DNA from 3 places in the Oerskovia sp. NPDC057915 genome. Region 1 is predicted to be linked to each of the others. Evidence: predicted binding sites of a transcription regulator. Region 1 holds the regulator's gene; each other region holds the start of a gene.
The links. Region 1 encodes LexA, which represses DNA repair genes until DNA is damaged. Its sites were predicted from a motif close to TCGAACANNTGTTCGA; they were not measured.
Positions count from the first base shown of each region.

Region 1 (10,465 bases):
GCAGCGCTTCGCCGCGGCCCACGGCCTGCCGACGTCGTCGCTCACCTCGGCGCGCGACGTGCCGGGAGCGCTCGTCCTGGCTCCGGTGCCGGACGGCGAGGATCCGCTGACCGAGGTAGCGGTCCGGGTCCGGTCGGCCCTCGCGGAGTTCGTCGGGCCCGACGGCGCGGGCAGGGTCGCGGTCGTCGCCCCGGCCGACCGGGTCGCGGGAGTGCGTGAGCACCTGACCCGTGCCCACGCCGTCGACCCGCTGCTGTCGGGCCCCGCGGCCGAGGTCGAGGGTGCCCTGGGCGCGGCGCTCACGGTCCTGAGCCCGACCCAGGCCAAGGGGCTCGAGTTCGACGCGGTGGTCCTCCTGGAACCTGCCGACGTCCTAGCGGCGACGTCCGGGGCCTCCGAGCTCTACGTCGCGATGACCCGCCCGACCCAGCGTCTCGTGGTCGTGCACTCCCGCCCGCTCCCCCGCGGGCTCGCCGACTGACCGGAGGAGATCGCGTCGTCCGAGGGACAAGACTCGTTTGGTGCTCGCAGCAACTCGGCGCACCATAGACACGTGCTACGTGCCCTCCTCCTTGAAAACCTGCACCCTCTCGCCACCTCGATCCTCGAGTCCGCCGGTATCGACGTGACCGTGCGCACCGGGGCCATGGACGAGTCCGAGCTGATCGAAGCCCTCGAGGGCGTGAACATCCTCGGGATCCGGTCCAAGACCAATGTCACGGCCCGCGTGATCGAGTCCGCCCCGGACCTGATCGCGATCGGCGCGTTCTGCATCGGGACCAACCAGATCGACCTCAAGGCCGCGGCCTCCCACGGCGTCGCGACCTTCAACGCGCCGTTCTCGAACACGCGCTCGGTCGTCGAGATCGCGCTCGCCGAGATCATCGCGCTGACCCGCCGCCTGACCGAGCGCGACCGTGCGCTGCACGACGGCGTCTGGGACAAGTCCGCCGAGGGCGCCCACGAGGTCCGCGGTCGCACGCTGGGCATCATCGGCTACGGCAACATCGGCACGCAGCTCTCGGTCGTCGCCGAGGCCCTGGGCATGTCGGTCGTCTTCTACGACACGGCCGAGAAGCTGGCCCTGGGCAACGCGCGTCGCATGGACAGCCTCGACGAGCTCCTCGAGACGGCGGACGTCGTCACGCTCCACGTCGACGGGCGCGGCGGCAACGCCGGCCTGTTCGGCGAGAAGCAGATCTCGCGCATGCGCCAGGGCGCGATCCTGCTCAACCTGTCGCGCGGCTTCGTCGTGGACACCGGCGCGCTGCGCGAGGCGATCCTCTCCGGGCACCTGTCGGGGGCGGCCATCGACGTGTTCCCCGAGGAGCCCAAGAAGCGCGGCGACCACTTCGACTCGGAGCTGCGCGGCCTCCCGAACGTCATCCTGACCCCGCACATCGGCGGGTCGACCGAGGAGGCGCAGGAGTCGATCGGCCAGTTCGTCGCGGGCAAGCTCCGCGACTACCTCGCGACCGGTTCCACGACCCTGAGCGTCAACATCCCGAACCTCGCGCTCGAGCAGAGCACCGGTGTGAGCCGCATCGCCCACCTGCACCGCAACACGCCGGGCGTGCTCGCGGCCGTCAACGCGGTCCTCGCCGAGCACGGGACGAACATCGAGGGCCAGATGCTCGCGACGCGCGGGGAGCTCGGCTACGTGGTGACCGATGTCGGTGCGGAGCTCCTGCCCGCCGCCATCGCGGAGCTGCAGGCCATGGACGCGACCGTCAAGCTGCGCGTCCTGTCCTGACCGGGGCAACCCGCACAGCATGAGGAAGGGGACCAGCCCGTCGGGCTGGTCCCCTTCCTCATGCTGTGCGGGTGCGGGGGAACCTCCCGGTTCCCGGCCGACACTCAGCCGGACTTGCGGCGGAACGTGCGCTGCACAGGTCCGACGGTCTCCGACCCGTGGACCGAGCCCGTGTTCGAGCCTGCGTCCGCGGTGCGGTGGCTCGCGGCGTTCTTGCGGTCCAGCGCCTCGCGGAACTTCGCCTTGGCGTCCTCGCTGGGCGTGGTCCCGGGTGTCTCGTCCTTCGACGTCGTCATCGGCGGGCCTCCTTCTCTCGGTGGTACAGGTGCGCCGTCGGGCGCTCCCGTGCCCCAGCCTGTCGCACCCGGCGGGGTAACGCCAGCGAATACGACCGGGTACGGTCGAGACATGTCGCACAAAGCGCCGGAGCCGGGCTCCGGGATGCCGTTCGCCCGCGCCGGGCGCTCCGGTCTGGTCCTCCCCCGCCTCTCCCTCGGGCTCTGGCAGAACTTCGGGGAAGCGACCCCGTACTCGGCGCAGCGTGAGCTGGTCCTGCACGCGTACGAGCGCGGCATCGTGCACTTCGACCTCGCGAACAACTACGGCCCGCCGCCGGGTTCTGCGGAGGCCGCCTTCGGGCGCGTCCTGGCGAACGACCTCCGAGGGCACCGCGACGAGCTCCTGGTCTCGACCAAGGCGGGCTACCGCATGGGCCCCGGGCCGTACGGGGAGGGCGGGTCGCGCAAGTACCTGCTGTCGTCGCTCGACGCGTCGCTGCGCCGCCTCGGCACCGACCACGTCGACGTCTTCTACTCCCACCGGTTCGACCCGACGACCCCGCTCCACGAGACGATCGGCGCGCTCGCCACGGCGGTCTCCTCGGGGCGGGCCACCTACGCGGCCATCTCCTCGTACTCTGCCGAACGCACGAGCGAGGCCCTCGCGGTCGCGGACGACCTCGGCCTTCCCCTGGTGCTGCACCAACCGTCGTACTCGATGCTGAACCGGTGGATCGAGGCGCCCGGCCAGGGTGGCCGCACCCTGCTCGACGTCGCGGGCGACTCGGGGACCGGGTTGATCGTCTTCTCGCCGCTGGCCCAGGGCATGCTCTCCGACCGGTATCTCGACGGCGTACCACCCGACTCGCGCGCTGCCCGCTCGGTCTCGTTGCGTCCCGAGCACCTAGCCCCCGAGAACCTCGCGAGGATCCGCGCGCTGCGCGAGGTCGCGAACCGTCGCGGGGAACCCCTCGCCCGGACCGCGATCGCCTGGACGCTGCGCGACCCGCGCGTCACGTCGGTCCTCGTGGGTGCCCGGACGACCGCCCAGGTGGACGAGAACCTCGCAGCGCTCGGTGCGCCGCCGTTCACGGACGACGAGCTGGCAGCCGTCGACGCCGTGACGACCGAGGTCGCCCCCGACGGGAGCCGCCGTCCCCTGGACACGGGGATCAACATTTGGGCAGCCCGCTCGAGCGACCTCTAGCCGGTCGACCCCGGGGAACCGGCGGCGGACCATGCCCGACGGCTCAGGCCAGGTCGGGCACCACGTCGTCGGCGGGCTCGTCACCCGTCGGGCGCGCCCCCGCCCCGCCGAAGGTCGCCGCGCGTTCCTCGCGCTCGGCCCGGAGCGAGTTGATCGCGGTCTCGAAGTCCTCGAGCGAGTCGAAGGCCTGGTAGACGCTCGCGAAACGCAGGTAGGCGACCTCGTCGAGCTCTCGGAGAGGCCCGAGGATCGCGAGGCCGATCTCGTAGGCGTCCAGCTCCGCGCTCCCCCCGGCCCGGAGCGACTCCTCGACCTTCTGCGCCAGCACGGCGAGGTCGTCCTCGTTCACGGGGCGCCCCTGGCAGGCCTTGCGGACGCCCGTGACGATCTTCTCCCTGCTGAAGGGCTCGGTCACGCCCGAGCGCTTGACGACCGACAGGCTCGCCGTCTCGATCGTGGTGAAGCGGCGGTTGCACGCCGGGCACTGCCTGCGACGACGGATGGACGCACCGTCGTCGGAGGTGCGCGAGTCGACGACCCGTGAGTCCGCGTGCCGGCAGAACGGACAGTGCATGAGGCGATACTCCTGTGGGTCTGCGCGAGGCTTCCGGGGCGGACGCCGCGGAACGGTGCGTCCCGAACCTATGTCTCGACCTCGACAGGGCGCAAGGCGCCTCGCCTCGCAGGACGGTCACGATGCGTACTGGCCCCTGAGAGATGTGTCATGGCACATGAGAACGGAGGTGGCCGATGACCGGCCACCTCCGTCGGGACGCCCCCGTCCCCATCTCACGTCCGCGACTCGCCTCGCTGACGTCGACGCAACTGCGGAGACGCGCGTGGCGCGTCTCCCCCTCACCGACCGACCCCCCAGCCGGGTTGGTGAGGCAGTACTAACTTAGGGGAACCTAATGCAATCGCGCAAGCCCTGACGCCGAGAGGCCTCACGTCGCCCGACGAGCCGTCTGGGTTCGAACCGACCCCCGGCCCACCCGGACCGCCGCAGCACAGGCCCGCGCCGCGGGTCGACGCGCCTCGAGTCAGCGTGCCGCGGGTCAGCGCCCGAAGTCCGGGTCGACCGGGAGCAGGAGCTGCTGACCGACCTGCAGCCCGGTCGAGGACAGATTGTTGAGCTCGGCGAGGTCCGCCATGACGTCGCGGACGTCGCGTCCCCCCGCAGCCAGGGCCGAGGCGTGCTGCCACAGCGTCTCCCCCGCCTGGACGACGTGGATCCGCACCTCGACCGGTTCGCCCGGCCCGGACGCGACCGCACGAGCGCCCCACAGGGCCCCGAGCGCGACGACCGCCGCGACGAGCAGGACGAGCACGAGGCGTCCCCGCGCCGTCAGCCTCAGCGGAGCCTCGACCTGCGTGCCGGGCCGTCGCTCGACGCGCCAGCCATCGGAAGCGCCCATCGCACTGATCGCACTCATTCCCACTCCTTCGCCCGTGGCGCCCGAACCGCCTTCCCCGGTCGGTTCGAACACCTGTACGTCGAACATCTGTACGATTTCTATCACCGTCGGGAGCGAATGTCGAGACATGCTCGAACATGTGTTTGATTCGTGTCGCCCGGTGACCTACGCTGTTCGAGTACTGGTCGTCCGATATGTCGGACGCTCGTGGCGCGGCTCCCCGCGCACGGGCTGACGAGAGCCCGGTCGGCCACGTCAGAGCCGGTGCCGCTCACGGTGCCGCTCGCAGGACAGGGACCGAGACGGCCGAGCAGGGCGGAGACGACGATGGCGGGACGGGTGGCCGACACCACGGGCAGGCTCGCGAAGGTGCACGAGCTGCCCGACGGCACGACGGGCGGCGACGGTCTCACACCGCGCCAGCGCCTCGTGCTCGAGACGATCCGCGCGTCGGTCGACCAGCGGGGCTATCCGCCGAGCATGCGCGAGATCGGCGAGGCCGTGGGCCTCACGAGCCCCTCGAGCGTCAAGCACCAGCTCACGACGCTCGAGCGCAAGGGGTACCTGCGCCGCGACCCGAACCGCCCGCGCGCGATCGAGGTCGTCCAGCACGACGACGCGCGGACGATCGCCGCACTCCCCGGCAGCGCCTTCCCGCGCGTCGAGGGCATCGACGCGTCGGAGGACTCGCCCGAGCGCCCCACGCCGTCGTACGTGCCCGTCGTGGGACGCATCGCGGCCGGTGGCCCCATCCTGGCCGAGCAGGTGGTCGAGGACGTCTTCCCGCTCCCCCGCCAGCTCGTGGGGGACGGTGAGCTCTTCCTCCTCCGCGTGGCCGGCGACTCGATGATCGACGCTGCGATCTGCGACGGTGACTGGGTCGTGGTGCGCCGCCAGCCCGTCGCCGAGAACGGGGAGATCGTCGCGGCGATGATCGACGGTGAGGCGACCGTCAAGACGTTCAAGCGCATCGACAAGCACGTGTGGCTCATGCCGCACAACGCGGCGTACCGGCCCATCTCGGGGGACGACGCCCAGATCCTCGGTCGGGTCGTCTCGGTCCTGCGGAGCCTCTGAGCACACCGGCACGGTGGCCGTGTCGCGGCCAGCGTCGGCGGGCATGACGAAGGGGACGGCCCGGCGGGTCGTCCCCTTCGTCGTGCCCGGTGCCCTCCGCGGGCACCGGGAAGACGGCTACAGCCCGAAGCTCTTGGCCACTGCCCGGACCGACTCCGCGGACGCGCGGAGTCCGGCGAGCTCGTGGTCGGACAGCGGGACCTCGATCCGCTCACCGCACCCTCGCCGCTCGAGCAGCGACGGGACGGAGAGGCAGACGTCGTTGATCCCGTGGAAGTCCTCGAGGAGCGAGGACACCGGCAGGACCCGGTGCTCGTCGTCGAGCACGGCCTCGATGATGCGGGTCGCGGCGAGCGCGACCGCGTAGTTGGTCGCCCCCTTGCCCTCGATGATGCGGTAGGCCGACTGCACGACCTCGTGCGCGATGTCCTCGCGCACCTCGGCCGTGAGCGGCCCCCGCCCCTTCAGCCCCTGCCACTCGAGCAGCGGCACCCCGCTGATCGTCGCAGAGCTCCAGAGCGGGATCTCGCTGTCCCCGTGCTCCCCGGCGATGTACGCGTGCACGTTCTGCACCGCGACGCCGCAGTGCTGCGCGACCAGGAAGCGCAGCCGGGACGAGTCCAGGACCGTGCCGCTCCCGAAGAGCTGGTTCGGCGGCAGGCCCGAGTACTTGAGGGCCGCGTACGTCACCACGTCGACCGGGTTCGTCACCATGATGTAGACGGCGTTGGGGGCGACCTCGACGAGCCCGGGCAGGATCTTGCGCACGAGCGAGATCGTCGCCTCGGCGAGGTCGAGGCGCGTCTGTCCGGGCTTCTGCTTGGCACCGGCCGTGAAGACCACGACGTCGGCGTCGGCGCACACCGCGACGTCGTCGGAGCCCTCGACCTTGGCCATGGGCATGAACTGGATGCCGTGCTGGAGGTCGAGGACCTCGGCCTCGACCTTGGTCCTGTTGATGTCGAGCAGGCTCACGGTGTGAGCGGCTCCACGCATGAGCGCCGCGTAGGCGAGGGTCGATCCGACGGAACCTGCGCCGACGATCGCGAGCTTGGTGGTACGGGCGGGCACTGTGCCTCCTGGACGTTGAGCGCACGGCGTCGGTCGCTGCACGAGCGTCGCGACGTCCGTTTGCGTGGACTGCCAGGTCTCAGCCTAGGGCGGACAGGCGCTCGAGCGCAGAGAGGACGACACGGCGGTCGGTCGTGGTCCAGAAGTCCGGCATCGACCTCGTGAGGTAGGAGCCGTAGCGGGCGGTCGCCAGGCGCGGGTCGAGGACCGCGACCACCCCGCGGTCGGCGGTCGAGCGGATGAGCCGTCCCGCCCCCTGCGCGAGCAGCAGCGCGGCGTGGTTCGCCGAGACCTGCATGAAGCCGTTGCCGCCCGCGGCCTCGACCGCGCGGGCACGGGCCGACTTCACGGGGTCGTCGGGACGCGGGAAGGGGATCCGGTCGATCAGGACGAGCTGGCAGCTCGGGCCCGGGACGTCCACGCCCTGCCACAGCGAGAGCGTGCCGAACAGGCACGTCGCGGGGTCCGCGGCGAACTCCTTGACGAGCGTCGGCAGCTGGTCCTCCCCCTGGCACAGGATCGGGACGTCGAGACGCTCGCGCATGGCCTCGGCTACCGCGAGCGCCGCCCGGCGCGAGGAGAAGAGCCCGAGGGTCCGGCCCCCGGCTGCTGTGATGAGGTCGGCGATCTCGTCGAGCTGGCCGTCCGTGGCAGCCTCGCGACCGGGCTGGGGCAGGTGCTTGGCGATGTAGAGGATGCCCTGCTGGGGGTAGTCGAACGGGCTGCCGACGTCCACGCCGGTCCAGGTGGCACCGTCGTCGTCGAGGCCCAGCGAGCGGGCCACGGGGTCGAACGTGCCGCCGAGCGCGAGCGTCGCCGACGTGAAGACGCCCGTGCGCTCGGTCAGGAGGTGCGTGCGGATGAGGCCCGCGACCGCGAGCGGCGCGGCGTGGAGCTTGCTCACGCCGTCCCCGCTCCACCGGCCGTCGTCGCCCGCGCGCGAGCACCACAGGACGTCGTGTCCCGTGGGGTCCTGGGCCATGCGCTCGGCGATCTCGAAGACCTGGAGCATGGTGGCCTGGGCCATCTTCATGCCGGTGTCCGGCTGGGCCTGCGGGCCGCCCGAGGTGTCGGGCTTGAGCGCGCTCAGCACGGTGCGTGCGGCGTCGCGGACGGCGGCCACGGCCGAGCGCGCGTCGTCGGGCAGGCCGTCGGGGAAGCGCTCCGCGGGAAGCGACGCGACGACGGTCCCGAACGCTCCCGTCGCGAGGTCGAGGTCCGTCGTCTGGACGCCGCCGTGGCGGCGCGCGAGGCGCGCGGCGTGCTCGATGATCGGCACGGAGAGGTCCGCGGTCGCAGCGGCCGTGACGCGGTCGCTGAGCTCGTGCGCCTCGTCGACGACCACGACACCGTGCTCGGGCAGCACGCCGGGCGACCCCGACGCGGCGATGCCCAGCATGGCGTGGTTGGTCACGACGACGTCGGCCTCCCGGGCGCTCGTGCGGGCCTGGTCGGGGAAGCAGTCGTCGATCAGCGGGCACTTGGAGCCCAAGCACTCGAGCGCCGTGACCGAGACCTGGCGCCACGCCTTGTCGGACACGCCGGGCACGAGGTCGTCCCGGTCCCCGGTCGTGGTCTCCTGCGCCCACTCGCGCAGGCGCACGACCTGCTCCCCCAGGGCCGCGGCCCCCGACGCGGCACCGGGCGCCGGGTGCTCGGCGACGCCCGCGCGCTCGCCGCCAGTGGGCAGGTCGAACAGCGTGGGCTCGTCGGCCGGGTAGCCGCCCTCGATCTTGTGCTGGCACAGGTAGTTGTGCCAGCCCTTGAGGAGCGCGATCCGCGGGGGGCGCGGCAGGCGGTCCGCGACGGCCTGGGCGACGAGCGGCAGGTCGCGCGTGATGATCTGGCGCTGGAGCGCGAGGGTCGCGGTCGAGACGATGACGCGCTCGTCCTCGCAGACGGCGTGCCGCACCGCCGGCACGAGGTACCCGAGGGACTTGCCGGTACCCGTCCCGGCCTGGACCAGCAGGTGGTCGGGGCCGCCCGACCCGTCGATCGTCCGCGCGACGTCCACGGCCATCTGGTGCTGCCCGGCGCGGCGGCCGCCGCCCAGGGCGCCGACGGCGAGGTCGAGCAGCTCCTCGACGTCAGGGGTCGCGGGGCCCGTGGTCAGGGTGGTGGTGGTCTCCTCGGGCACCCCGGAAGTCTACGTGGGGCCACCGACAGGGCTCATGGAGCGCCGGGACGGTGGCCCCCGCGGACGGCTAGGCCCGGACGGCCACCGCGTTGAGCTCGAGCGCGAGCCCTTCGTCGACGCGGCCCAGCAGGCGCGTCCCGGTCTCGACGTGCTCCTCGAGGTCGATCTCGCCCGTGAGGTGCACGCGGTTGACCAGGTCGCCGCGGTGGTAGGGCACCACGACGTCGATCGAGACGTCGGGTCGCGGCAGCTCGTCGGAGATGAGCTGCAGCAGGTCGTCGATCCCCTGCCCGGTGTGCGCCGAGACGAGGATCGTGCGGCGCTCGCGCCCGCGGATGCGCGCGACGACGTCAGGGTCGGCGACGTCGACCTTGTTGAGCACGACCACCTCGAGCACCTGGTCGATGCCCGGGATGTCGGCGAGGACGTGGCGGACGGCCGCGATCTGCCCCTCGGGGTCGGGGTGCGCCGCGTCGACGACGTGGAGCAGCAGGTCTGCCTGGCCGACCTCCTCGAGCGTCGAGCGGAACGCCTCGACGAGCTGGTGCGGCAGGGACCGCACGAACCCGACCGTGTCGGCGAGCGTGTACACGCGCCCGTCCTCGGTCTGCGCGCGGCGGACCGTGGGGTCCAGGGTCGCGAACAGGGCGTTCTCGACGAGCACGCCCGCGCCCGTGAGGGCGTTGAGCAGGCTCGACTTGCCCGCGTTGGTGTATCCGGCGATCGCGACCGACGGGATCGCGTGGCGCTTGCGCGAGGACCGCTTGGTCTCACGGCCCGGCGCCATCGCGGCGATCTCGCGGCGCAGCTTGGTCATGCGGTCGCGGATGCGACGTCGGTCGAGCTCGATCTTCGTCTCACCGGGTCCGCGCGAGCCCATGCCCGCACCGGCACCACCCACCTGGCCACCGGCCTGGCGGGACATCGACTCGCCCCAGCCTCGCAGGCGCGGGAGCAGGTACTCGAGCTGCGCGAGCTCGACCTGCGCCTTGCCCTCCCGGGACTTGGCGTGCTGGGCGAAGATGTCGAGGATCAGCGCGGTCCGGTCGACGACCTTGACCTTGACGATGTCCTCGAGCGCGCGGCGCTGGGAGGGCGCGAGCTCGCCGTCGATCACGACGGTGTCCGCGCCGCTCACGGCCACGACGGACGCGAGCTCCTCGGCCTTGCCCGACCCGAGGTAGGTCCCGGGGTCCGGCTTCTGGCGCCGCTGGAGCACGCCGTCGAGCACCTGGGAGCCGGCCGTCTCGGCGAGCGCCGCGAGCTCGCGGAGCGAGACCTCGGCCTCGGCCGCCGCGGCGTCGCCGCTGCCGCTGTACAGACCGACCAGCACGACCTTCTCGAGGCGCAGCTGCCGGTACTCGACCTCGGTGACGTCCTCGAGCTCGGTCGACAGGTTCGCGACCCGTCGCAGCGCGGTGCGCTCGGCGAGCTCGAGCTGGTCCCCGTCGTGGACGGAGTGCTGGGTGCCTCCCTCGGCGCGCGCGGTACCCGCCCGTGCGAGCACCCGTGCCACGACGTCCCCGG
Region 1 covers NZ_JBHVOS010000008.1:60,815-71,279, reverse strand. Annotated here, with positions in the region: gene ACFVQ3_RS07305 (HelD family protein) at 1-481, shown strand, start outside; gene serA (phosphoglycerate dehydrogenase) at 554-1,753, shown strand; gene ACFVQ3_RS07295 (DUF5302 domain-containing protein) at 1,858-2,049, opposite strand; gene ACFVQ3_RS07290 (aldo/keto reductase) at 2,162-3,238, shown strand; gene nrdR (transcriptional regulator NrdR) at 3,282-3,812, opposite strand; gene ACFVQ3_RS07280 (LysM peptidoglycan-binding domain-containing protein) at 4,294-4,671, opposite strand; gene lexA (transcriptional repressor LexA) at 4,981-5,730, shown strand; gene ACFVQ3_RS07270 (L-lactate dehydrogenase) at 5,848-6,801, opposite strand; gene ACFVQ3_RS07265 (ATP-dependent DNA helicase) at 6,881-8,938, opposite strand; gene hflX (GTPase HflX) at 9,006-10,465, opposite strand, start outside.

Region 2 (10,465 bases), on a different contig from region 1:
ACCGACGGTCGTGACGCGCGGGACCTCTTCCGGCGCGACCTCTGCCACGGCGTCGATCGCGGGCTGCTGGCTGGTGTCGCTCACGTTGGAGACGACGAACTCCGAGCCGCCGCGGAAGTCGATGCCGAGGTTGAAGCCCTTGGTGAGCAGGACCCCGAACGACAGGACGACCATGACGATCGCGACGATGTAGAAGCGGCGGCGGTTGCCGACGATCTGGTAGGACTTGCGACCCGTGTAGAGGTCGTTGCCCCACTGGGCGAATCCCTGCGCCATCAGAGGTTCTCCTCGTTCTTGTCGCCCTCGGTCGAGGAGCCGGTGGTGGGGGCGTCGGACTCGGCTGCCCGGCGGGCCGCGGCACGGCGCTCGGCGATCGTCATGCGGGTGCCGTCACCTCCGGTCGCGCCCTGGAGGCTCGCGCCGGCACCGACCTTCTCGCGGGTGGGGCTGTCGAACGGTTCGTCGACGGCCGCGTCGCTGACCGGTGCGCCCTTGTCCTCGGTGGTCCCGGGGCGGGCGACCCGCCCGCGGCCGGCGTACCGGGTGGTCGCTCCGAGGCGACGCGGGTCGAGGCCCGAGGCCGGGTGCCCGCTGGCGAAGAACTTGGTCTTCGCGAGGAGCTGCATGACCGGGTGGGTGAACATGAAGACCACGATCAGGTCGATCAGGGTCGTCAGTCCGAGCGTGAACGCGAAGCCGCGCACGCCGCCCACGGCCAGGAAGTACAGCACGACCGCGGCGAGGAAGTTGACCGCGTCGGAGGCCAGGATGGTGCGCCGTGCGCGGTCCCAGCCCTTCTCGACGGCCGAGTTCAGGGTGCGGCCGTCGCGCAGCTCGTCGCGGATGCGTTCGAAGTACACGATGAACGAGTCCGCGGTGATGCCGATCGCGACGATGATGCCGGCGACGCCGGGCAGCGAGAGCCGGTACCCGATCGTCCAGGACAGCAGCAGGATCACCCCGAAGGTGAGCACTGCGGCGATGCCGAGCGAGGCGACGGTGACCAGGCCCAGTGCCCGGTACTGGAAGAGCGAGTAGATGACGACCAGCAGGAGGCCGATCGCGCCGGCGATGAGGCCCTTCTCGAGCTGCTCGCTGCCGAGGGTCGCGGAGATCTGCTGCTCGCTCTGGACCTCGAAGGTCAGCGGGAGCGAGCCGAAGTTGAGCTGGTTGGCGAGCAGCGCGGCGCTCTCACGCGTGAAGCTGCCGGAGATCTCGGCCTTGCCGTCCGTGATGACGTCGTTCGCGGTCGGGGCGGAGATGACGAGCCCGTCGAGGACGAGCGCGAACGCGTTCTGCGGGGAGGGAAGCGAGACCAGGCGCGTCGTCGTGTCCTTGAAGGCTGCGGTGCCCTCGTTGTTGAACTCGAGGTTGACGACCCACTGGCCGGTGCTCACGCCCTGCGCCGTGGTGCCCATGCCCGAGCTGGCGTTGGAGATCTCGGTGCCCTCGATCTCGACCGGCCCCAGGATGTACTTCGCGCTGCCGTCGTCGGCGCACGTGACCAGGGGTGCGTCGGGCTCGTCGCCCAGCCCGCCCGTGAGGTTCTTGGGGTCGGTGCAGTCGAGCGCGTCGAACTGGGCCTGGACCGCGGGGGTGATCTGGGCGAGGTCGCTCGGGTTGGCGGGGACGACGGGCGTCTCGGGCTCCGCGGGAGCCTCGGCCGGGGTCGTGGTCTCCACCGGGGTGGGGGCGCCGACGGTCAGGACCGGGCGGAACCGCATCTGCGCGGACTTGCGCACGAGGTCGAGCGTCTCGTCGCTCGGGGTGCCGGGCAGCCCGACGACGATGTTGTTGCCCTGGCTGGTGATCTCGGCCTCGGTCACGCCCGAGGAGTCGACGCGCTGGCGGATCACGTTGATCGCCTGCGTGATCGTCTCGTCGGTGACCTGACCCTCGGAGGCGATCGGCGTCAGGATGATCTGCGTGCCGCCCTCCAGGTCGAGGGCGAGTCCCGGGGTGATGCTCGCGTCCGACCACTTGGTGCCGGCGAAGATCGACGCGAACAACGCGAGGATCAGTACAGCGAGGGTCACCAGGGTGCGTACGGGCCTGGCGCGTCGTGTGTTGGAGGTGGCCAACTATCCGTCTCTTCTCGTGCGCGCGACATCGTGAGATGGCGCGGGTCGACGTCGCACCCCGGGATCGGGGTGCGACGTGGTGTCACTTGCTGTCGGTGCCGTCGTCCCGCTTGTCCCCCGGCTTGTCGGTGAGCCCGGACAGGTCGTCCGGGACGTCGAGGACGTCGTCGTTCGACGAGGAGACCGTGGCCGCGTCGCCGTAGACCGCGCCCTCCTCGGTGCCCTCGGTCAGCTCGTCGGTGCCCTCTTCCTCGACGGGCGGGTCGACGAGCTTGGCGATCGCGGCACGCAGCCAGCGCGTCTGGGTGCCGGGCGTGGACTCGATCGTGATGATGTCCTTCTCCTCGTCGACGTCGACGATGGTGCCGAACAGGCCAGACCCGGTCATGACCTCCTGGCCGGGGGCCAGGTTGGTACGGAAGGCAGCCGCTTCCTTCTGAGCCTTGCGCGACCGGTTGGTCATGAGGAACATCGCTCCGGCGGCGAGAGCGAGGATGAGAATGAGGCTGAAGTCCATGACGGGGTAACCGGTTCCTGTTCTGTGCTGGGATCTGCGCGGCAGTCTAGGCGCACGCGTACGGATCACCAACGAACCGTCCGGCCGTGGAGTTCCGCCGCTCAGATTCCCTCAGTCTAGGCCCCTGTGTCGAACAGGGTTCCGCCCGACCGCGCGGAGCCGGTCCGCTGGCCGAGCCCGGCGCCCGGTCCGCGGGGCGTGAGGGGGTCGGGCGGGGTGAGGCCGAGGTGGGCCCAGGCCGCGGGGGTGGCCACGCGACCGCGCGGGGTGCGCCCGATCAGGCCTTCGCGCACGAGGAAGGGCTCGGCGACGGTCTCGACCGTCTCCGACTCCTCCCCCACGGTCACGGCGAGCGTGCTCAGCCCCACGGGGCCGCCCCCGAACCGGGTGCACAGGGCGCCCAGGACGGCCCGGTCGAGGCGGTCGAGGCCGAGCTCGTCGACCTCGTAGACCTCGAGGGCCGCGCGGGCCGCCCGCAGGTCCATGGTCCCGTCGCCGCGCACCTGCGCCCAGTCGCGCACGCGGCGCAGGAGGCGGTTGGCGATGCGGGGCGTGCCGCGCGAGCGGCCGGAGATCTCGTGGGCGGCGGCGTGCTTGATCTCAACGCCGAGGAGCCCGGCCGAGCGGATGATGACGCGCTCGAGCTCCTCGGCCGAGTAGAAGTCGAGGTGCCCGGTGAACCCGAAGCGGTCGCGCAGCGGCGCGGGCAGGAGCCCGGCGCGCGTGGTGGCGCCCACGACGGTGAACGGTGGCAGGGACAGCGGGATGGCGCTGGCCCCCGCCCCCTTGCCGACGACGACGTCGACGCGGAAGTCCTCCATCGCGACGTACAGCAGCTCCTCGGCGGGGCGTGCGAGGCGGTGGATCTCGTCGATGAACAGGACCTCGCCCTCCTCGAGGGAGGACAGGACGGCGGCGAGGTCGCCCGCGTGCTGGATCGCGGGGCCCGACGTGACGCGCAGCGAGGTGCCGAGCTCGGCCGCGATGATCATCGCGAGGGTCGTCTTGCCGAGCCCGGGCGGGCCCGAGAGCAGGACGTGGTCGGGCGTCGCGCCGCGTGCGAGCGCAGCCTGCAGGACGAGGGAGAGCTGGTCGCGCACGACGAGCTGCCCGACGAACTCCTCGAGGCGCCGCGGTCGCAGGGCGGCCTCGGCGGCGCGTTCGAGGTCGTCCGCGGTCGAGGTCACGATGCGTTCGGACGTGAACGGCTCGTGCCCGTCCTCGTAGCCGACGCGGTCGAAGTCAGCCACGGGGGCCGCCCAGGACGCGCAGCGCGGCGCGCAGGGCGCCGGCGATCTCGTCGGGGGCGACGGCATCGGCCCCGGCCTGGGTCAGGACCGTGGCGAGGGCGTCCTCGGCGGCCTTGGGGTTCCACCCGAGGCCGACGAGCGCCTGGACGACCTGGTCGCGCTGGTCGTCCACGACTGTGGCGCCCGGGCCTCCCGGGGTCTCGCCCGGGTCGGTGCCCGTGGGGGCCCCGAGCCTGTCGCCGAGCTCGAGCGCGATGCGCTGGGCGCCCTTGCGCCCGATGCCGGGCACGCGCATGAGCGCGGCGATGTCCTCGCCCGCGACGGCGCGGCGCAGCCCGTCGGGCGTGTGGACGGCGAGCATGGCCAGGGCAAGGCGCGGGCCGACGCCGCTGACGGTCTGCACGGCCTCGAACACGGCGCGCTCGTCGTCGTCGGTGAACCCGAACAGCGTGAAGGAGTCCTCGCGCACGACCATGCTCGTGGCCAGGCGGGCGGGCTCGCCCACGCGCAGCCCGGACAGCGTCGCGGGGGTCGCGTGGACGAGGTAGCCCACGGCTCCCCCGGCGCCTCCCACGTCGATGACGGCGCGGTCCAGACGGACGTCCGCGACCGTGCCCGACAGCGAAGCGATCACTGTGCCTCCATGCTTCCTCGCGGGTCCCGGCCGCGCACGACCGGCCCCGAACACCTGTACGAACCGTGGGCCACTCTAGCAACGGGCGGTGGCGCTCCCGGGTGAGCCTCGCCGTCGGGCACGGGCAGCGGGGGTCAGCGGCGGGGGCCGCGCGAGGCCTGCTCGGCCGCGGCCCATGCGCGCTGGGCGGGGGTGAGCTGGTGCCGGTCGCCGCCCTGCAGGGCGCCGGCGGGGCGCCAGAGGTGGCAGATCGCGAGGGCGAGGGCGTCGGCGGCGTCGGCGGGCTTGGGCAGCTCGGCGAGCTCGAGGATGCGCGCGACCATGCGCTGGACCTGGATCTTGTCGGCGCGTCCGGTGCCGGTCACGGCGGCCTTGACCTCGCTGGGGGTGTGCATCGCGACGGGCACCCCGCGGCGCGCGGCGGCGACCATCGCGAGGCCCGCGACCTGGGCGGTGCCCATGACGGTGCTGACGTTGTGCTGGGCGAAGACGCGTTCGACGGCCACGACGTCGGGGACGTGCTCGTCCATCCAGGCGTCCAGGCGTTGGGAGATGGTGAGCAGGCGCAGGTCCACCGACTGGTCGGGCGGGCTCTGCAGGACCCCGACCGCGACCATGCGGGCGCGCCGCCCGGGCAGCGAGTCGACGACGCCGACGCCGCAGCGGGTCAGTCCTGGGTCCACTCCGAGCACGCGCACGCGCTCACCCTCTCACGGGCCGCCCACGACGAAGGGCTCCCACGCGAGCGGTCGCGCGGGAGCCCTTCGTCACACCAGGGTGGGTCAGTCGTCGCTCTCGAGCTCGGCCATGACCTCGTCGCTCGCGGTGAAGTTGGCGTAGACGTTCTGCACGTCGTCGCTGTCCTCGAGGGCGTCGATGAGGCGCAGGATCTTGCGGGCGCCCTCGGCGTCGACCTCGACCTCCATGGAGGGGTGGAAGACGACGTCGGCGGAGTCGTACTCGATGCCGGCGTCCTGCAGCGCGGTGCGGACCGCGACGAGGTCGGTGGCCTCGGTGAGGATCTCGAACGTGTCGCCCTCGTCGGTGACCTCCTCGCCACCCGCCTCCAGGACGGCCTCCATGACGTCGTCCTCGGTGGTGCCCTCCTTGGGGACCACGATGACGCCCTTGCGGGAGAACAGGTACGACACCGAGCCCGGGTCGGCGAGCTGGCCGCCGTTGCGCGTGAACGCGATGCGGACCTCCGCGGCGGCACGGTTCTTGTTGTCGGTGAGGCACTCGACGAGGACGGCGATGCCGCCCGTGCCGTAGCCCTCGTACATGATCGTCTGGTAGTCGGCGCCGCCGGCTTCCTGGCCCGAGCCGCGCTTGAGGGCGCGGTCGATGTTGTCGTTGGGGACCGAGGACTTCTTGGCCTTCTGGACGGCGTCGAAGAGCGTGGGGTTACCGGCGAGGTCTCCGCCGCCCGTGCGGGCCGCGACCTCGATGTTCTTGATGAGCTTGGCGAACAGCTTGCCGCGCTTGGCGTCGATCACGGCCTTCTTGTGCTTGGTCGTAGCCCACTTGGAGTGTCCTGACATACCCCTGTTACTCCTTCACGATTGCGACGAAGAGCTCGTGCACCCGCGCATCGCCCGTGATCTCGGGGTGGAAGGAGGTGGCGAGCAACGTTCCCTGACGTACTGCGACGATTCTACCTGCGGCGTCACCCGTCCCGTCGGCACCGGCGTCCGGCCCGTCGCCGGACGGCGCGTGGGAGCCCGCGCCGCGGTGGCGGGTGCGGGCCAGGACCTGGACCCCGGGGCCGGTCTCCTCGACCCAGGGGGCGCGGATGAACGCGGCGGGCACGGGCCCGCCGGGGACGCCGGTCATCTCGACGGACGACTCGAACGAGTCGACCTGGCGGCCGAACGCGTTGCGCCGCACCGTGACGTCCAGCCCTCCGAGGGTCTGCTGGTCGTGCGTGGCGCCCAGGACGCGGTCGGCGAGCAGGATCATGCCGGCGCACGACCCGTACACGGGCAGCCCTGCCCCGATCGCGGTGCGCAGCGGGTCGAACAGCTCGAAGATCCGCAGCAGCTTGTCGATCGTGGTCGACTCCCCGCCGGGGAGCACGAGGCCGTCGAGGCCGTCGAGCTCGGTGGGGCGCCGCACGGTGACGGCGCGGGCGCCGGCCACCTCGAGGGCGGCCACGTGCTCGCGGACGTCGCCCTGCAGGGCGAGGACTCCAATGACCGGTTTCACGATCGCCCATCGTACGCGGCACCCGTGGCACCCCGTCCGCGCTCCCGGGGACAGCAGCGCGCAGCAGGGGCCCGACGGCGGCGCCCGCCGTGCGTGGGGAGCCCGGCCGGGCGGGTGCGGGCACGGGCGCGGGAGCGCGGGGCTACTCGGTCGCTTCGCCCAGGTGGCGGGTGCGCCCGTCCCAGCCGCCGAGGAGAGGTTCGAGGAGGTCGGGCAGCCCGGCGGGGAAGACCTCGATGGTGACCTCGCGCAGCGCGGGCAGCGTCCACCAGCGCATCTCGTCGACGACGTCGTGCTCGACCTCGGTCCAGCCGTCGCGGGTCAGGGGCGCGGTCGCGCCGGGGCCGGTGAGGCGGGCGAGGTAGAAGACCTCGTCCTGGCGGCAGCGCTCACGGTAGAAGTCGAAGATCGCCGAGCGGGTCCACACGGGGCCCTCGAGCGCGGCGGGGTCCAGGTGCAGCCCGGTCTCCTCGCGGACCTCGCGGACCGCGGCGTCGAGGTCGCTCTCGCCGGGTTCGATGCCGCCGCCGATCGTGAACCACCAGGAGCGTTCGGGCTGGTCGGTGTCGTGGCCGCGAGCGAGCAGGACCCGGTCCGCGGCGTCGAGGAGCAGGACGCGGGCGCCGCGCCGGTGGCGCAGACCGTCGGGTCCGAGGACCCACTCGGGACCGAGCGTGCTGGGGGGCGCCGGTGCCCGGGCGCCCGCCCCGGCAGGCGGGGCCGTGGACGCCGCCGGGGCGGGCGCAGCGGGTGCGTCCGCCCCGGCCGGGGCGTGGCCGACGGGCCGGTCGGGGGTGCTCGTCATGAGGAGGTCACGGGGGCGACGCCCCGGGGCCCCGGGACGACCCGACCGGCCCGCGGGGTCACCAGCCGCGCTCGGCGAGGCGGTGCGGGACGGGGATGTCGTCGACGTTGATGCCGACCATGGCCTCGCCCAGGCCGCGCGAGACGTCCGCGAGGACGGCCGGGTCGTCGTAGAACGTGGTGGCCTTGACGATCGCCGCGGCACGCTGGGCAGGGTTGCCGGACTTGAAGATGCCCGAGCCGACGAACACGCCCTCGGCGCCGAGCTGCATCATCATCGCCGCGTCGGCCGGGGTCGCGATACCGCCCGCGGTGAACATGACCACGGGCAGCTTGCCCGTGGCGGCGATCTCCTTGACGAGCTCGTACGGCGCCTGGAGCTCCTTCGCGGCGACGAACAGCTCGTCCTCCGGCAGGGACGTCAGGCGGCGGATCTCGGCGCGGATGGTGCGCATGTGCGTCGTCGCGTTGGACACGTCGCCCGTGCCCGCCTCGCCCTTGGAACGGATCATGGCCGCGCCCTCGGTGATGCGGCGCAGCGCCTCGCCCAGGTTCGTCGCCCCGCACACGAACGGCGCGTCGAACGCCCACTTGTCGATGTGGTTCGCGTAGTCGGCCGGGGTCAGGACCTCGGACTCGTCGATGTAGTCGACACCCAGCGCCTGCAGGACCTGCGCCTCGACGAAGTGACCGATGCGCGCCTTCGCCATGACGGGGATCGACACGGCCGCGATGATGCCGTCGATCATGTCGGGGTCGCTCATGCGCGAGACGCCGCCCTGGGCGCGGATGTCCGCCGGGACACGCTCGAGGGCCATGACGGCCACCGCGCCGGCGTCCTCCGCGATCTTCGCCTGCTCGGGCGTGACGACGTCCATGATGACGCCGCCCTTGAGCATCTCGGCCATGCCGCGCTTGACCTTGGCCGAGCCGACGACGTCGGTCACCTGGGGGCTGTTCTCGCCGGAATTCTCCACGGACACCGCGAAACCTCGAATCTTCACGTTGGGACGCACGAGCAGGGGTCACGCTCGTGCCGCCGACATGCTTGCACGTCACCCCCAGTCTACGGAGGCGCGCTCACCCCTCGGGCACCAGGACCGCTCAGGGGTTGCGGTCCAGCGCCGGAGGCCACGCGTCGTCCAGCTCGACCGTGACCGGCATGGGTGCGTGCCCCGCCAAGGAGAACGCCCGGGCGTACCAGGTCCGGCGCAGGCGCTGCGTCTGCGCCACCGCCTCGTTGTGGAAGCGGCGGGCGATCTGCGCCCGGTACCAGGCCCCCGCGAGCGCGGCCAGCAGCTCCGCCCCCAGAGGCGAGGCACGGATCTCCGCGACCTCCTGCGGGTCCTCGAGCGCCCCGCGCAACGTCGCCGACAGGTCGCTCTCCGCCATCGCCCGCTGCATCCCCACCCCCGCCAGGAGGCGAGGAGCCCGCACCACGGGCGCGCCGCCGTCGGGCCTGCGCACCCCCTCCGGGGCCGCCACCAGCTCCGCCAGACCCGGCACCGCCGCCGCGACCTCCCGCATGCGCAGGTCGTCGTCCAGGACCGCGTACGCCGCCTCCGCGACCAGGACCGAGCTCGCCGGGTCCAGCTCCCCCGACCCCGCCAGGTCCAGGGCCGCCGACGCCCGCCGCTCGAGCTGCGCGTCCAACGCCAGGCGCGACGCCATCACCTTGCGGTGCAACCGGTCCAGGCGAGAAGCCGCGACCCACAGCGCCCACCCCGCCACCAGCACCACGGCCACCACGATGATGGCGATCTCCGACCACGTCACGACGGGTTCCTCTCCTGCTCCGGGCGGGGCCACAACCCCAGACGGCGACCGCCGCGCAACGACGCCGGATCCTCGTGCACCGGGATCACCGCGTCCGACGCCGCCAAAGCCATCTCGTACACCGCGAGCACCTCCGCCGTCACCGTCGACCAGTCGAACCGGCGCACGAACGAGATCGCACGCTCGCAGTACCGCACCCGACCCGCCGGGTCCGCCAGCACCCGCACCACCGTCTCCGCCAACGCGACCGAGTCCCCCACCGGGAACAACGCCCCCGCCTCCCCCTCGTCCAGGACCCGACGGAACGCCCCCAGGTCCGAGGCGACCACGCACGCCCCCGCACTCATCGCCTCCACCAGCACGATCCCGAAGCTCTCACCACCCGTCTGCGGCGCGATGTACAGATCCACCGACGACAGCAGCGACGCCTTCTCCTCGTCCGAGATCGACCCCAGGAACTCCACGGCGCTCGCGGCCTCGCCCAACGCCTCCAGAGCGTCGGCCCGCCCCTGGTCCCCGCGACCCGCGACCAGGAAGCGCGCCCCCGGGACCTGCTCCAGGATTCGCGGGATCGCGGCCGTCAGGACCGGCAGACCCTTGCGCGGCTCGTCCAGGCGACCCAGGAACGCGATCGTCGGCGCGTCCGGGGTCCCCTGCCACTTCGCGGACGGCTCGGCGTCGGCGAACGTGTCGACGTACACCCCGTTCGGGATCACGACCGCATCACCACCCATGTGCTCCACGAGCGTGCGCCGCGCATCCTCGGAGACCGCGATGCGCGCCGAGATCTTCTCCAGGCTCTGACGCACCAACGGGTACACCACCTGCAGCGCCCGCGACCGGATCAACGCCGTGTGGAACGTCGCCACGATCGGCCCCTGCGCGATCCACAGCGCCAGCATGCTCAGCGACGGCGTCACCGGCTCGTGCAGGTGCAGCACGTCGAACTGACCCGCGTCCAACCACCGGCGCACCCGCGCCGCCGTGACCGGACCGAACGTCATGCGCGCCACCGACCCGTTGTACCTCACCGGCACCGCACGACCCGCGGACGTGATGTAGTCCGGGATCGGGGTGTCCTCGTCCGCAGGGGCCAGCACCGACACCTCGTGCCCCTGCGCCATGAGCGCCTCCGCAAGGTCCCGGATGTGGAACTGCACACCCCCCGGGACGTCGAACGAGTACGGGCACACGATCC
Region 2 covers NZ_JBHVOS010000004.1:181,111-191,575, forward strand. Annotated here, with positions in the region: gene secF (protein translocase subunit SecF) at 1-276, opposite strand, end outside; gene secD (protein translocase subunit SecD) at 276-2,036, opposite strand; gene yajC (preprotein translocase subunit YajC) at 2,164-2,598, opposite strand; gene ruvB (Holliday junction branch migration DNA helicase RuvB) at 2,715-3,788, opposite strand; gene ruvA (Holliday junction branch migration protein RuvA) at 3,841-4,482, opposite strand; gene ruvC (crossover junction endodeoxyribonuclease RuvC) at 4,617-5,180, opposite strand; gene ACFVQ3_RS04425 (YebC/PmpR family DNA-binding transcriptional regulator) at 5,265-6,023, opposite strand; gene pdxT (pyridoxal 5'-phosphate synthase glutaminase subunit PdxT) at 6,031-6,690, opposite strand; gene ACFVQ3_RS04435 (NUDIX hydrolase) at 6,830-7,492, opposite strand; gene pdxS (pyridoxal 5'-phosphate synthase lyase subunit PdxS) at 7,551-8,474, opposite strand; gene ACFVQ3_RS04445 (hypothetical protein) at 8,596-9,267, opposite strand; gene ACFVQ3_RS04450 (glycosyltransferase family 4 protein) at 9,264-10,465, opposite strand, start outside.
Region 2: the regulator LexA is predicted to act here: its motif matches at 4,529-4,544, upstream of ruvA (Holliday junction branch migration protein RuvA).

Region 3 (10,465 bases), on a different contig from region 1:
CGTGGGCTCGTCGAGCACGTAGATCGTCCGCCCCGTCGAGCGCTTCTGCAGCTCGCTCGCGAGCTTGACGCGCTGCGCCTCGCCTCCCGAGAGCGTGGGCGCGGGCTGCCCCAGGCGCACGTAGCCGAGGCCGACCTCGGACAAGGTCTTCAGGTGCCGCGAGATCGTCGGGACCGCGGCGAAGAACTCCGACGCCTCCTCGATGGGCATGTCGAGGACGTCCGCGACGGTCTTGCCCTTGAAGTGCACCTCGAGCGTCTCGCGGTTGTACCGCGCGCCGTGGCAGACCTCGCACGGGACGTAGACGTCCGGCAGGAAGTTCATCTCGATCTTGATGGTGCCGTCGCCCGAGCACGCCTCGCAGCGGCCGCCCTTGACGTTGAACGAGAACCGGCCGGGCGTGTAACCCCGGACCTTGGCCTCGCTCGTCTCGGCGAAGAGCTTGCGCACGTGGTCCCAGACGCCGGTGTACGTCGCGGGGTTGGACCGCGGGGTGCGACCGATCGGTCCCTGGTCGACGTGGACCACCTTGTCGAGGTTCTCGAGCCCCGTGATGCGGCGGTGGCGACCCGCGACCTGGCGTGCGCCGTTGAGCTCGTTGGCCAGCACGGTGTAGAGGATCGAGTTGACCAGCGTGGACTTGCCGGAGCCCGAGACCCCGGTGACGGCGGTCAGCGTGCCGAGCGGGAAGCTCACGTCGATGCCCTCGAGGTTGTGCTCGCGAGCGCCGATGACCGTGACCCGACGGTCCTTGTCCACAGGGCGACGGGCGGCGGGCAGCGGGATGCTGCGGCGTCCGGCGAGGTACGCGCCCGTGACGGACTCGGGCGCCTCCAGGAGACCCGCGTAGTCGCCGGAGTGGATGACGCGCCCACCGTGCTCGCCCGCACCAGGACCGATGTCGACGATCCAGTCGGCGGCCCGGATGGTGTCCTCGTCGTGCTCGACGACGATGAGCGTGTTCCCGAGGTCCCGCAGCCGCGTGAGGGTGTCGATGAGCCGACGGTTGTCCCGCTGGTGCAGGCCGATGCTCGGCTCGTCGAGGACGTACAGGACGCCGACGAGCCCCGAGCCGATCTGGGTCGCGAGACGGATGCGCTGCGCCTCGCCGCCCGAGAGGGTCCCGGCCGGGCGCTCGAGCGAGAGGTAGTCGAGGCCGACGTCGAGCAGGAACCCGAGCCGGGCGTCGATCTCCTTGAGGACCTCGGTCGCGATGGCCTTCTGGCGCGTGCCGAGCTCGAGCGACCCGAGGAAGGCCGCGGCCTCGCGCAGCGGGAGCCGGCAGACCTCGGCGATCGACTTGTCGCCCACCTTGACTGCGAGGACCTCGGGCTTGAGACGCGTGCCCTGGCACACCGGGCACGGCGTCTCGCGCATGTACGCCTCGTACTTCTCCTTGGACCACTCGGACTCGGTCTCGCCGTGTCGGCGCTCCAGGAACGTCACCACGCCCTCGAAGCCGGTCGAGTACTGACGCTCGCGCCCCCAACGGTTCTTGTACCGGACGTGCACCTCGTGATTCTGCCCGTACAGCACGGCCTGCTGGGCGCGCTGGGGCAGCGCGCGCCACGGCACGTCCATGGAGAAGCCGAGGTCCGAGGCCAGGGCCGTCAGGACACGGGTGAAGTACTCCGACGAGATCTGCGCCCAGGGCGCGACGGCGCCCTCGGCGAGGGACTTCTCGTCGTCCGGGACGACGAGGTCCGGGTCCACCTCGAGGCGGAAGCCGATGCCCGTGCACTCGGGGCACGCACCGTAGGGGGCGTTGAACGAGAAGGTGCGGGGCTCGATCTCGTCGAGCGTGAGCTCGTGGTCGTTGGGGCACGCACGCTTCTCGGAGAAGCGTCGTTCGCGCTGCGGGTCGTCCGCGTCGGCGTCGACGAGCTCGACGACGACGAGCCCCCCGGCCAGCCCGAGAGCAGTCTCGACCGAGTCCGTGAGCCGGCGCTGGACGCCCTCTCGCGAGACGAGGCGGTCGATCACGACCTCGATGTCGTGCTTGAGCTTCTTCTCGAGCGCGGGAGGATCCGTGAGCTGGACGACCTCCCCGTCCACGCGGGCGCGTGCGAAGCCCTTGGACTGCAGCTCCTTGAAGAGCTCGCCGTACTCCCCCTTGCGCCCGCGCACCACGGGAGCGAGGACCTGGTAACGGGTCCCCTCGGGCAGCTCGAGGAGGCGGTCGACGATCTGCTGCGGCGTCTGCGCCTGGACCTTCTCCCCGCAGACCGGGCAGTGCTGGGTCCCGGCGCGCGCGAAGAGCAGGCGCAGGTAGTCGTAGACCTCGGTGATGGTGCCCACGGTCGACCGCGGGTTGCGGTTGGTCGACTTCTGGTCGATCGACACCGCGGGCGACAGCCCCTCGATGAAGTCGACGTCCGGCTTGTCCATCTGCCCGAGAAACTGGCGGGCGTACGCGGACAGCGACTCGACGTAGCGGCGCTGCCCCTCGGCGAAGATCGTGTCGAACGCGAGGGAGGACTTTCCGGACCCGGAGAGACCCGTGAAGACGATGAGCTGGTCCCTCGGCAGGTCGAGGTCGACGTTGCGGAGGTTGTGCTCACGGGCACCAGCGATGACAAGGCGGTTGCTCACCGAAGCATCGTATGCCTCGCCCCTGACATTCGCACACCTGTTCGACCACCGGTCGCCCGTCCGACGGCCCGAGCAGCCCGGCGACCGCCGTGGACGCCCGCACGTCGCCCCCGTGAGCAGCGGAGTCACGGCCGCGACCACCGTGCCAGACTCGGCACGAGAGGCTCGTCACACCGGCGGCCCGTCGTCCGCCAGGACGGCACCCAGCACAGCGAGGAGATCGGCGTGGGATACACCGGCGACGTCACGGTCGGAGGGCCGAGCGACCTGCGGCTCCTGGACGAGATCGCGATCCGCAAGCTCGCCGTCGGGCCGTCCGAGAACGACGCCTACCTCCTGACGTGCCGCAGGAGCGGCGCCCAGCTCCTCGTCGACGCGGCGGCCGAGCCCGACCGGCTCCTCGAGCTCGTCCGGGAGGGCTCGCCGACGGCCCGCCTCGACCTCGTCGTCACGACGCACCGGCACCTCGACCACATCGGGGCGCTCGCCTCGATCGGGGCCGCATCAGGCGCGCAGCTCGCGGCCGGGGCGCCGGACGCGGACGCCGTCGCCGAGGCGACCGGCACCACCGTCTCGCGCCCCCTGCACGACGGCGACACGATCGTCCTCGGCCACCTCACCCTCGAGGTGATCGCCCTGCGCGGCCACACGCCCGGGTCGGTCGCTCTCGCCTACCGCGAGCCCGAGCACGCGAGCGCCCCGGAGGCCGTGCCGGGCCGCGCCCACCTCTTCACCGGGGACTCGCTGTTCCCCGGCGGGGTGGGGAACACCTCGAACGACCCGGAGCGCTTCGCCCAGCTCTACGCGGACGTCACGACCAGGCTCTTCGACCGGTTCGACGACGCCACGTGGGTGTACCCGGGCCACGGCGCCGACACGACTCTCGGCGCGGAGCGACCCCACCTCGACGAGTGGCGCGAGCGCGGCTGGTAGCGGCAGTCGTCGGCGCGTCCCCAGCGACCGTTCCCGAGCCGCACCGCAGCCGAGCCGGAGCCGCGGGCGGACCTCCGGCAGCGCCCGCGCCGGATGATGCTTCAATGTCGCCATGCCGATCTTCGCCGTGACCTACACCTACGCCGACAAGCCCGCCGTCCTGGACGAGTTCCGCCCCGAGCACCGCGCCTTCCTGCGCGGCCTGCTCGACGAGGGCACGCTGCTCGCCTCCGGACCCCTCGCCCAGGACGCTGCGAACCCCGCCGGTGCCCTGCTCCTCGTCGACGCTCCCGACGAGGCGGCGGTCGCGCTGACGTTCGACGCCGACCCGTTCGCTCGTGAGAACGTCATCACGCGTCGCACGGTCCGCCCGTGGGCGCCCGTGATCGGGCCCTGGGCCGACCGCGTCTGACCGTTCGCGGCGTCCCGGACCACCCACCACGAACGCACGAACGGCCCGTCTCCCCGGAGGGAGACGGGCCGTTCGTGTCACGGGGCGAGCGGCACCCGCCGCAGCGGGCCTACGAGGCCGCGTCGACGTCGTCGGGCAGGGAGCGGTCCTTCTGCTGACCACGCGTGCGCAGCAGGCTGGCCACGGTCGTGACCCCGAGCGCACCCAGGATGACCACGAGCGAGAGCCAGATCGGCACCGTCGGGACCGCCTCGATGTGCTGGCCGCCGTTGATGAACGGCAGCGTGTTCTCGTGCAGGGCCTCGAGGATCAGCTTGACGCCGATGAAGCCCAGGATCACCGCCAGCCCGATCGGCAGGTAGACGAGCCGCTCGAGCAGGCCGCCCAGCAGGAAGTAGAGCTGACGCAGCCCCATGAGGGCGAACACGTTCGTCGTGAACACGATGAACGGGTCGTGCGTGAGCCCGAAGATCGCCGGGATCGAGTCGAACGCGAACAGCAGGTCCGTGCTGCCGATCGCGAGGAACACGATCAGCATGGGCGTGAAGAGCCGCTTGCCGTCGACCACGGTCCGCAGCCTGCCGCCGTCGTACGTCGGCGACAGCGGCAGCACCCGGCGCAGCGACCGGATGAGGCGGTTCTCCTGGTACTCCTCCGACTCGTCCCCACCCACGACCAGCTTGATCGCGGTGTAGATCAGGAACGCCCCGAAGAGGTAGAAGACCCAGACGAACTGGGCGATGATCGCGGCGCCCGCGAGGATGAACGCCCCGCGCAGGACGAGCGCCACGATGATCCCCACCATGAGCACCTTCTGCTGGTGCTCCCGCGGCACGGCGAACCTCGTCATGATGATGACGAACACGAAGAGGTTGTCGACCGACAGGCTGTACTCGGTGAGCCAGCCCGCGTAGAACTCGACCGCGGGAGCACTGCCGCCCACGAGGGCGACGAGGCCGCCGAACGCCAGTGCCAGAGCGACGTAGAAAGCCACCCACAGGCCGCTCTCCTTCATCGACGGCACGTGCGGGCGACGGCCCACGATCACCAGGTCGACGAGCAGGAGGACGACGAGGGTCGTCAGGGACGCCGCCTCGAACCAGAACGGCAGCTCGTGCTGCATCAGTAGGTTTCCTTCTCCAGTCGGCGACGGTCGCTCTTGTCCTTGGCGAGGCTCGCGATCGTCGTGATGGCGAGAGTGACGATGATGAAGCTGAGCGAGACGGCCGTCGAGATCTCAGGGATGGCCGTGATGTGCTCGCCGCCGTTGATGAACGGGATCTCGTTCTTGTGCAGCGCGTGGATGAGGAGCTTGATCCCGATGAAGCCGAGGATCGCGGCCAGGCCCCATGCGAGGTACACGAGCCGGTCGAGCAGGCCGTCGATCAGGAAGTAGAGCTGGCGCAAGCCGAGGAGCGAGAACGCGTTGGCCGCGAAGACGAGGAACGTCTCCTGCGTGAGCCCGAAGATCGCGGGGATCGAGTCGACCGCGAAGAGGAGGTCGGCGCTGCCGATCGCGATCATCACGATGAGCATCGGCGTGATGTAGCGCCGGCCGTCGATCTTCGTGAACATCTTGTCCTCGACGTACGCGTCCGTCGTCGGGAAGAGACGACGCGTGAGGCGCAGGACGCCGTTCTCCTTGTACTCCTCGTCGTCGTGCGACCTGGCGCTCTTGATCTGCGCGTACGCGGTGTAGATGAGGAAGGCGCCGAAGATGTAGAAGACCCAGCTGAAGTTCTCGATCAGCGCGGCACCCAGCAGGATGAAGATCGTGCGCAGGACCAGGGCGATCGTGATGCCGATCAGCAGGACCTTCTGCTGGTACAGCCTGGGCACCCGGAAGCTCGTCATGATGAGGACGAACACGAAGAGGTTGTCGACCGACAGGCTCTTCTCGGTGATGTACCCGGCGAAGTACTCGCCGCCGTAGACGGAGCCGAAGTAGGCCCAGATCCCGGCCCCGAAGAGGATCGCGATGCCGACGTAGCCCGCGGACCACCACGAGGCTTCCTTGAGGGTGGGAGCGTGCGGGGTGCGGACGTGGCCCACGAAGTCGAAGGCCAGCATCGCGACGATCATGCCGATCGTCGCGACCCACATCCAGACAGGAACATCCATCACACATACCTCCGGTACGTAGTGTCGAGTACCGAAGGTCTCTTCCGCCCTCACGGTCACCGATGCGCCCGGAGGCGATCGCGAGAGGTGACCGTGCAGGACCGGTGACACCGGGCCGACGACTGCGCCGGCCGTGATGACGACATCACCGTTTCTGGGAATACTCCCCTTCAACTGAGCAAGCATAGGGCATGGCCCGAGGCGAGCTCCCACGCCTTCCACAACGGCTCCGGGGGACGGATCCTTCCCGGGACCGGCGACCCCGTGGCCCGCTCCACCTCACTGCACGCAGAACTCGTTGCCCTCCGGGTCCTGCAGGACGATCCAGAACTCGCCGTTCTCGTCCATCTCCTGGAGCAGCGTCGCCCCCAGCGAGACGAGGCGCGCGGAGTGCGCCCGGACGTTGCGCACCCGCTCGGCCCCCTCTCCCTCGACGCCCACGTCGATGTGCATGCGGTTCTTGGCGGTCTTCGGCTCGGGGACCTGCTGGATGAAGATCCGTGGCCCCACGCCGTCCGGGTCCACGATCGCGGAGAACGCGTTGTACCTGTCCGGGCTCATGCCCCACGCGGCCATGGCGGACTCCCAGTCGGCGAACCCCTCCGGCGGAGACTGCTCGACGTACCCCAGCGCGGCGCACCAGAAGGCCCCGAGGCCTCGCGGGTCCGCCGCGTCGAACGTGATCTGGACCGTGCGTGCCATGGCATCCCTCGTTCCGTCGCCGTCACCGGACCGACGTCGTCGGACCGGGGGTGAAACGCTCAGGCAGTGGCCGACTGCATCTGCCGGAGCTCCTTCTTGAGCCCGGAGATCTCGTCGCGCAGCCGGGCTGCGAGCTCGAACTGGAGCTCGGCCGCCGCTGCGTGCATCTGGTCGCTGAGCTCCTGGATGAGGTCCGCGAGCTCGCCCGCGGCGACCCCGGCGAGCCTGTTGGCCGTCGTCGCGCCCTCCTTGGGGCCGCCCGGGACCGGAGCGCGTCCCTTGCCGGGCTGACGGTAGCCACCGGCCAGGAGCTCCTGGGTGTCGATGTCCTCCCGGGCGAGCATGTCCGTCACGTCGGCGATCTTCTTGCGCAGCGGGGTGGGGTCGACGCCGTGCTCCAGGTTGTACGCGACCTGCTTCTCGCGACGTCGCGTGGTCTCCTCGATCGCCTGCGCCATGGCCGGCGTGATCTTGTCGGCATACATGTGGACCTGGCCGGACACGTTGCGGGCTGCGCGCCCGATCGTCTGGATGAGGGACGTCCCGGACCGCAGGAAACCCTCCTTGTCGGCGTCGAGGATCGCGACGAGCGAGACCTCCGGCAGGTCGAGCCCCTCACGGAGCAGGTTGATGCCCACCAGGACGTCGTACTCGCCCATGCGCAGCTCTCGCAGCAGCTCGACGCGGCGCAGGGTGTCCACCTCGGAGTGCAGGTACCGGACGCGGACGTCGCGCTCCAGGAAGTAGTCCGTGAGGTCCTCGGACATCTTCTTGGTGAGGGTCGTGACCAGCACACGTTCGTTGCGCTCGACCCGCTCACGGATCTCGTGGAGCAGGTCGTCGATCTGCCCCGTGGTCGGCTTGACGACGATCTCCGGGTCGACCAGGCCGGTGGGCCGGATGATCTGCTCGACCACGCCGTCCGACATCGAGAGCTCGTACTTCCCCGGCGTCGCCGAGAGGTAGACCGTCTGCCCGATCCGCTCGACGAACTCCTCCCAGCGCAGGGGCCGGTTGTCCATGGCGCTCGGCAGGCGGAAGCCGTGGTCGACCAGGTTGCGCTTGCGCGACATGTCCCCCTCGAACATCGCCCCGATCTGCGGGACCGTGACGTGGGACTCGTCGATCACGAGGAGGAAGTCCTCGGGGAAGTAGTCCAGCAACGTGTGCGGGGCCGTGCCCGCCTCTCGGCCGTCGATGTGCCGCGAGTAGTTCTCGATGCCCGAGCACGAGCCGATCTGACGCATCATCTCGATGTCGTACGTGGTCCGCATGCGCAGCCGCTGCGCCTCGAGGAGCTTGTTCTGCCGCTCGAGCTCGGCGAGCCGCTGCTCCAGCTCGGACTCGATCGAGGTGATGGCACGTTCCATGCGCTCCGGGCCGGCGACGTAGTGGGTCGCCGGGAACAGGTTGACGCTCGTCTGCGAACGGACCACGTCACCCGTGAGCGGGTGGAGCAGGTGGATCGCCTCGATCTCGTCGCCGAAGAACTCGATCCGGATCGCGAGCTCCTCGTAGACGGGGATGATCTCGACGGTGTCGCCTCGCACCCGGAAGGTTCCCCGCGTGAAGGCCAGGTCGTTGCGCGTGTACTGCATGGTGACGAACTGGCGCAGCATCGCGTCACGCTCGACCTGGTCGCCGACGTCGAGGCGCACCATGCGGTCCACGTACTCCTGCGGTGTGCCCAGGCCGTAGATGCACGACACCGAGGCCACGACCACGACGTCGCGTCGCGTCAGGAGCGAGGACGTCGCGGAGTGCCGCAGGCGCTCCACCTCGTCGTTGATCGAGGAGTCCTTCTCGATGTAGGTGTCGGTCTGGGCGATGTACGCCTCGGGCTGGTAGTAGTCGTAGTAGGAGACGAAGTACTCGACCGCGTTGTTGGGGAGCAGCTCCCGGAACTCGGTGGCCAGCTGGGCCGCGAGGGTCTTGTTGGGGGCCATGACCAGGGTGGGACGCTGCAGCTCCTCGATGAGCCAGGCCGTCGTCGCCGACTTCCCGGTACCCGTCGCACCGAGCAGCACCACGTCCTTCTCGCCCGCACGCAGCCTCTGCGAGAGATCGGCGATGGCGGTGGGCTGGTCACCGGACGGCGTGTAGTCGGAGATGACCTCGAACGGGGCGACGGTGCGCTGAAGATCGGTGACGGGACGCATGGTTCCACGGTACGGCGAACCACCGACAAGCGGACTATCGACCGCCGCTAGCCCACGGTCGATGAAAGTGCGACCTGAACGCGGACTTTCACCCGGCAAGAGATTTGGCGTGTCGCGACGGGACCCAATAGCGTGCCGGTGATCCTCGCGCATCTCCTGATATCCCCTGACAAACCAGACGTCGGGCCATCCTGCGGCGTGGATTAGTACGTAGACCTTACTTTCGGCCTCGACCCCGGAGACATCGATGTTCCTCAGCCCGACGCGCAGGACACCCCAGCGCACCCTCCTCGGCACGCTCGCCGCCGGCGCCCTGACCGCCGGCATGCTCGGCCTCGGCGCGACCCCCGCCCTCGCCGCGACCCCGCTGCCCGCGACCGCGCTCGGGAACGAGTGCCCAGACTTCACCGGCGGCCTCACGAACACCCCGCTGTTCACCGACACTGGCGTGGCCGTCTTCGTCGGCGGCGACTACACCGCGCTGGGCGGGGCCAAGGAGTCCGAGGGCGTCCTCGTCTCCCAGGGGTCGGTGACCATCGACACGGGCGACCTGATGAACCTCGGTGTCGTCGGGGCCGGTTCCCAGTTCACTCCGCCGAGCGGCAGCGACATGGTCCTTGCCGCAGGTGCCGTGACCGTCAAGTCCGGACGGGTCGAGGTCGCCCACAAGCTCGAGAAGGGCGGCAACGTCGTCGCCGGAGGCGCCATCGAGGGGACCTTCGAGCTCAACGGCGGCAAGAAGACCCCGCACTCGTCCGTGCCCGCACCGCAGGCCAAGGCGCTCCAGACCGAGCTCGGCAAGGTCTCGGCCGACCTCGCGAGCAAGCCCGCGACGGGAAGGCTCGCCGACAAGGTGCTGACGGGCGACGGTTCGTCCCCGGTCCAGGTCTTCGACGTCTCCGCGGAGCAGGTGGCTGCCCTCGGCGGCGCGGTGACCTTCGAGAACGTCGGGGCGTCGGCACCGATCGTCGTGAACGTCTCGGGCGCGACGCCGGACCTCTCGCTGAGCTACATCGCTGCGGGCAGCGACCGGATCGACGCGGGGACGGCCCTCGGCAAGTGGGCCCCCCGCATCCTGTGGAACTTCCCCGACGCCACGAAGCTCACGATGACGAGCAGCAGCCAGACGGTCGGCTCGATCCTCGCGCCGCAGGCCGACGTCGCCCAGAAGACCCACACCAACGGCCGCCTGTACATCGGCGGGGACCTGACGTTCGGCGGCCAGGGGGCCTCCGGCGGCCTCGAGCACCACAACTTCCCGTGGATCGGTTCGGTGACGCTCGGGTGCGAGGCGCCTCCGGCGACGGTGACCCCGCCGGTCACCGAGACCCCCAAGCCCCTCACGCCCGGTGAGAAGAACCCCGGCACCGAGGTCCCCGTCACCCCGGTCGTGCCCCCGACCACCACGACACCCACGGTGCCGGTGGACAAGGCCACCCCGGTCGCCGACCCCAAGCCGTCCCCGAGCGCCACCGCTCCCGCGAAGGCCGTCCCGTCGGCCCGCGGCCAGGAGGAAGGCGGCCTCGCGGCCACCGGCGCACAGACG
Region 3 covers NZ_JBHVOS010000013.1:22,237-32,701, reverse strand. Annotated here, with positions in the region: gene uvrA (excinuclease ABC subunit UvrA) at 1-2,592, opposite strand, end outside; gene ACFVQ3_RS10315 (MBL fold metallo-hydrolase) at 2,818-3,525, shown strand; gene ACFVQ3_RS10310 (YciI family protein) at 3,638-3,937, shown strand; gene ACFVQ3_RS10305 (TerC family protein) at 4,047-5,060, opposite strand; gene ACFVQ3_RS10300 (TerC family protein) at 5,060-6,058, opposite strand; gene ACFVQ3_RS10295 (VOC family protein) at 6,338-6,760, opposite strand; gene uvrB (excinuclease ABC subunit UvrB) at 6,820-8,919, opposite strand; gene ACFVQ3_RS10285 (choice-of-anchor A family protein) at 9,167-10,465, shown strand, end outside.
Region 3: the regulator LexA is predicted to act here: its motif matches at 2,622-2,637, upstream of uvrA (excinuclease ABC subunit UvrA).